DNA from 2 places in the Serratia sp. NCCP-200 genome. Region 1 is predicted to be linked to the other one. Evidence: predicted binding sites of a transcription regulator. Region 1 holds the regulator's gene; the other holds the start of a gene.
The links. The regulator PurR, encoded in region 1, represses purine synthesis genes. The targets are predictions, from matches to a motif close to CANGCAAACGTTTGCNTG.
Positions count from the first base shown of each region.

Region 2: the regulator PurR is predicted to act here: its motif matches at 1,356-1,373, upstream of purT (formate-dependent phosphoribosylglycinamide formyltransferase).

Region 1 is NZ_BAAKUJ010000003.1:366,298-369,422, reverse strand. Features, by position in the region: gene sodB (superoxide dismutase [Fe]) at 1-117, shown strand, start outside; gene cydH (cytochrome bd-I oxidase subunit CydH) at 179-268, opposite strand; gene purR (HTH-type transcriptional repressor PurR) at 593-1,618, shown strand; gene punR (DNA-binding transcriptional activator PunR) at 1,651-2,571, opposite strand; gene punC (purine nucleoside transporter PunC) at 2,697-3,125, shown strand, end outside.
Region 2 is NZ_BAAKUJ010000001.1:1,060,137-1,063,261, reverse strand. Features, by position in the region: gene dbpA (ATP-dependent RNA helicase DbpA) at 1-1,218, opposite strand, end outside; gene purT (formate-dependent phosphoribosylglycinamide formyltransferase) at 1,430-2,608, shown strand; gene AC6HVW_RS04935 (YoaH family protein) at 2,646-2,888, opposite strand; gene AC6HVW_RS04930 (glycosyltransferase) at 2,952-3,125, opposite strand, start outside.

The DNA of each region.
Region 1 (3,125 bases):
ACCGTTGACGTGTGGGAGCATGCTTACTATATCGACTACCGCAATGCGCGGCCAAAGTACCTGGAAAACTTCTGGGCGTTGGTTAACTGGGCGTTCGTGGCAGAAAACCTGGCTTAACGGCGGGTGACTAGCTAATAAGGCGCGGCATGAAGCTGCGCCTTTGTTTTTCTGCTACGGATCAGTTCAATGCGGCAATAAAACTGAACGCAATAATCATTGCCAAAGCACCCACGGTGGTGAGTAATGACATCTTCAAATTGGTATCCATATACAACTCCCTCTCAGATTGGCTTTTCCAGAGCATAAGCCACACAGTTTATACGTCAAATCATTTTCCCACAGTTCGTGATTAAAATCTTGTTATGCTTTCCCCGCTGATAATTACCGATTAGCTCTTCCACTTTTCTTCAATATGCGACAAAATCCGCAGTTCACAACTGCGTACCGATAAACTGCCCCTCCCTGTTCAAGCGATTTACGACTTCAGCACTAAAAACTCAGTTTTCGCTTATCTGGGGAAGGATCTACGCAGGCAAACGATTAACATCATACTTACATGCTGTAACATGTGGGTTTAGGAGTCATTTTTTACATGGCAACGATTAAAGATGTGGCCAAACGCGCTGGCGTTTCTACCACTACCGTTTCGCACGTTATCAATAAAACGCGTTTCGTCGCCGAAGATACCAAAACGGCCGTTTGGGCCGCCATCAAAGAGCTGCACTATTCACCTAGCGCGGTGGCCCGCAGCCTCAAGGTCAACCACACGAAATCGATCGGTTTGCTCGCCACCTCGAGCGAGGCCCCCTATTTTGCCGAAGTGATCGAAGCTGTGGAAAACAGCTGCTACAGCAAAGGCTATACCCTGATCTTGTGTAACTCGCACAATAATCTGGATAAACAGCAAGCCTATCTGGCAATGCTGGCGCAAAAACGCGTCGATGGCTTGCTGGTGATGTGCTCAGAATATCCAGATCAGCTACTGGGCATGCTGGAAGATTACCGTAATATTCCCATGGTGGTGATGGATTGGGGTACCGCGCGCGGAGACTTCACCGATACCATTATCGACAATGCCTTCGAGGGCGGTTACCTGGCAGGCCGCTACCTGATCGAACGTGGCCACCGTGACATCGGTGCCATTCCTGGTCAACTGGCGCGTAATACCGGTGGAGGTCGCCACCAGGGCTTTCTGAAAGCCATGAAGGAAGCCAACATCGAAGTGCGCGAAGAATGGATCGTGCAGGGGGATTTCGAGCCTGAATCTGGCTACAAAGCCATGCATCAGATCCTGTCGCAAAAGCATCGTCCAACCGCCGTTTTCTGTGGCGGCGATATTATGGCCATGGGGGCGATCTGCGCCGCCGATGAGCTGGGGTTGCGTGTACCGCAGGATATCTCGGTGATTGGCTACGACAACGTGCGTAATGCCCGCTACTTCACCCCGGCGCTGACCACCATTCACCAGCCGAAAGAGCGCCTGGGCGAGATGGCCTTTACCATGCTGTTGGATCGCATTATCAGCAAGCGTGAAGAATCGCAGGTGATTGAAGTACATCCAAAACTGATCGAGCGCCGCTCAGTCGCCGATGGTCCTTTTGTCGATTACCGCCGTTAACTCCTGTTGGGGCGCTGCAATACTGCGCCCGATTAACCACCCGGCTCCTCTTCACTGAGCCATTCCTGATTGAGCGTTTCGCTGTCGCCCAGATAGTCCAACAGCCAGGCCATGGCCGGAGACTGGGCGTTTTGCTGCCAGGTCAGGCAGCAGGCACTGGGCGGGAAAGGCTCATGCAGTGGCAACACTACCAATTCACCACTTTGTACCAACGGCAATACCCGATGCGCGGGTACCATGCCCACACACAGCCCGGCACGCAAACAATCTACCGCAGAAACCCAGTCCGGCACGGTCAATCGCCGCTGGTTATCCAGCGACCAGGTCACCCGCTTGGGTAAATTGCGCGAAGTATCTTCCAACAGCAACGAGGGATAAGGCCGTAGCTGTTCGTCGCGCAGCTTTCCTTGCAAGGCGGCGAGCGGATGTTTAGCATGTACTACACAGAGCCAATTCATAAAGCCCATATCGCGAAAGGCAAAACCGCCGCCCACCGGCACCGCACGCGTTGCACCAATGGCCATCTCAGCGCGGCCATCGACCAGCGCATCCCACACGCCGTTGAATACTTCCGGCTGCACCATCAGTTCTACGTCGGGGAAATGGCGATAAAAATCCAGCACCAGCTGGCGGCTGCGCTGGGGTTTGACGATCAGATCGACCGCAATCCGCAGTTGCCCGCGCCAACCGTTGGCCACCTGCTGACACTGTCGTCGGGTATCGAGCATTTTTTTGATAACAACTCGCGCCTCCTTAATAAACAGCGCCCCCGCCGGCGTGAGTTCCACATCGCGGTGACGGCGTTCAAACAGCGGCACCGCCAACCATTGCTCCAGTTGGCGCACCGTATAGCTCACAGCAGAAGGAACGCGGTGCAGCTCCTGTGCCGCCGCGCTGAAACTGCCGGTCCGCGCTACCGCATCTACCACATCGAGTGAATATTCAGACCACATATGTTTGCCTTCAAATTTTTTAACAGCACCTTGCAAATATTACCGTTTCACAAGCAGAGATCCAGCCGTATACACTTGCCGGCGCTTCAAAACCTGCGACAACATAATTTTAACGAGAAATAGCAATGCGAAATTTTGGATTTATGTTCTACCTGGCCGGCCTGAGTATGTTGGGCTATCTGGCTACCGATATGTACCTGCCCGCCTTTGGGGCAATGCAGCAGGATCTGCAAATCTCCGCTGGGGCAATCAGCGCCAGCCTGAGTATCTTCCTAGCAGGCTTTGCCTTTGCCCAGTTGCTGTGGGGGCCGCTGTCCGACCGTATTGGCCGTAAGCCCGTGTTATTGATTGGCCTAGCGCTGTTCGCCGTCGGCTGTCTCGGTATGCTTTGGGTCGAGAACGTGGCGCAACTATGGTCACTGCGCTTTATTCAAGCCATTGGCGTCTGTTCCGCCGCCGTCACCTGGCAGGCGATCGTGGTCGATCGCTACCGCGATGGCAAAGCCAACCGTGTTTTCGCCTCCATTATGCCGCTGGTCGCCCTCTCTCCGGCG
Region 2 (3,125 bases), on a different contig from region 1:
CGCCCCAAGAATATCGCCAGGGCGGATTTTTGCCTTGCGGCCACCGTCTATGCAAAGGGTGACCATTTCCGCTTCCAGCGGCGCGTTAGACGCCCCGCTCAGCTCAGACACTGGCGACCATTTTGCGCGCATGGACAGATACTCTTCGAGAGCATGAACACGCACCATTTCCTGCGGCGTACACAGGCTGATTGCCAAGCCACTCAGACCGGCACGGCCAGTACGGCCAATGCGGTGGACGTGAACCTCAGGGTCAAACGACAACTCGTAGTTGACCACCAGCTCCAATTCTTTGATATCCAAGCCACGCGCGGCCACGTCGGTCGCCACCAATACACGGCAACTACGGTTGGCAAAGCGAACCAGCACCTGGTCACGATCGCGTTGTTCAAGATCGCCATGCAGCGCCATGCAGCTGATATCACGGGCTTCCAGCGCTTCATACACGCTCTGGCAATCACGCTTGGTGTTACAGAACACCACGCAGGACGCGGGCTGATAATGGCGGATGGCGCTCACCAGCACCGCAGGGCGTTGATCGCGAGTGGTTTCATAGAAACGTTGTTCGATAGAGGCTTGCTCATCGCCATCTTCAACTTCCACATTCAGTGGCTGGCGTTGCACACGGGCGCTAATACGCTCAATGCCCGCCGGATAGGTGGCAGAAAATAGCAGGGTCTGGCGCTGCGGCGGCGTATAGCTGATCACATCATCGATATCATCGGCAAAGCCCATGTCCAGCATGCGGTCGGCCTCATCCAGCACCAGCACGGTCATCTCGTCCAGCACCAGGGTTTTCTTGCGCAGATGCTCCTGCACACGACCCGGCGTACCCACCACAATGTGCGGCGCATGCACCAGGGAGTCGAGCTGTGGCCCCACCGGCTGGCCACCACACAGGGTCAGTATCTTGATGTTCTGGGTAAAGCGGGCCAGGCGACGCAGCTCTTTGCTCACCTGATCGGCCAGCTCACGCGTCGGGCACAGAATAAGCGCCTGGGTGGCCACTTTGGCAACGTTGATTTTATCCAGCAGGCCGATGCCAAATGCCGCCGTTTTACCGCTACCGGTTTTCGCTTTGGCACGCACGTCCTGCCCGTTCAGGATGGCAGGCAGCGCTGCGGCCTGTACCGGCGTCATTTCGGCATACCCCAGTTCGTTGAGGTTGGCCAACTGTTCAGCTGGCAGCGGCAGGGAAGAAAAAGAAACTGTGCTCACGGCAATAACTCTTATATAGCAAGTGGAAAGGCGGCGCTGCGCTTGGCTGGCACCGGATCAGGCGCAGATGATAACAGAGTTGGTGGGGTTTCCGGATTTCAGCGTTAAAAAAAGCGGTTAATAGGCGCCGCTGGTCGTACGCAATCGTTTTCGTATATACTGCACGCTCAGTGTCAGACCCGTGAATTCATTCAGATCCAGGTATCAGACTATGTTAACTATTGGAACCGCCCTGCGCCCTGCCGCCACTCGCGTTATGCTGCTCGGCTCAGGCGAGCTGGGCAAAGAAGTGGCCATCGAATGCCAGCGTTTAGGCTTGGAAGTGATTGCCGTCGACCGTTACGCCGATGCCCCGGCCATGCATGTGGCACACCGCAGCCACGTCATCAACATGCTGGATGGCGCGGCGCTAAAAGCGTTGATCGAACAGGAACGCCCCGATTTTATCGTGCCGGAGATAGAGGCTATCGCCACCAGCATGCTGGTTGAGTTGGAGCAACAGGGCCATAACGTCGTCCCCTGCGCCGAAGCCACACGTCTGACCATGAACCGTGAAGGTATTCGCCGTCTGGCCGCTGAAACGCTGGAGCTGCCAACCTCCAGCTACCGCTTTGCCGATAACGAGCAAAGCTTCCGCCAAGCGGTGGCCGAAATTGGTTACCCTTGTATCGTCAAGCCAGTGATGAGCTCATCCGGTAAAGGGCAAAGCCTGATCCGTGAAGAGCAGCAACTGGGCGCAGCCTGGGATTACGCACAGCTTGGTGGGCGCGCTGGCGGAGGCCGGGTCATTGTTGAAGGGCTGGTCAAATTTGATTTCGAGATCACCCTGCTGACCATCAACGCCGTCGATGGCGTACATTTCTGTGAGCCGATCGGCCACCGCCAGGAAGATGGTGATTACCGCGAGTCCTGGCAGCCGCAGCGGATGTCAGAGCTGGCATTAAGCCGTGCTCAGGCAATTGCCGCCAAAGTGGTTAACGCACTGGGTGGATTTGGCCTGTTCGGCGTGGAGCTGTTCGTCTGCGGTGATGAGGTGATTTTCAGCGAGGTCTCTCCACGCCCGCACGACACCGGCATGGTTACGCTGATTTCGCAGGATCTGTCCGAGTTTGCGCTGCACGTGCGTGCTTTCCTTGGGCTGCCGATTAACGCGATACGCCAGTTCGGGCCCGCCGCCTCTGCGGTGATCCTGCCGGAGCTAAGCAGCGACAACGTGCGCTTCAGCGGGTTGGAGACGGCACTAAGTGGTTATAATCAGGTGCGGTTATTCGGTAAACCGAACATCGAGGGCAAACGCCGGATGGGTGTTGCACTGGCCGTTGCGCCAGAAGTAGAGCAAGCGGTAGAGCTGGCCAAACAGGCCGCTGCCGCGGTGACGGTGCAGGGGTAAACCGGTTGGGGGTTCGGGACGCCGACCCCCGCTAACGTCAGTAGTTTTCGTCGTCTTCGCTATCTTCGTCCAGATACTCGGTCGGTTCTTCCTGCTGCTGTTCTTCTTCTTCATCGTCGAACATTACGCTAACCTGATCGCCCTGATGTTTTTCGCGGATTTCTTGCGCCACAGTCGCGATGGCCTCTCCGCTGCTCATGCCCTGCCCCATCAGCAGATGGATACGTTCAGCAGCTTCCTGCTGTTCTTGGTGACTCAGTGACGGCATACCTGCAAGCATGTATTTCTCCCCGGTAAAATAGGTGTGAATTATACGCGCTAACGACGAAGATCCCTACACCTGTTATTCGCTGGCCCGCAAGGGGGTCGCGTTATCAATGCGCCACTGTTTTAAGCGATGCAGCCACAGCATCACATGCCAGGTCTGCTTGATACCTCGCATATTGTCGATCATCATCCGCTGAATGCCGCGCCGGTAGAAATCTTCAGCAATCTGTTGTTGCGCCTGCAATTCGGG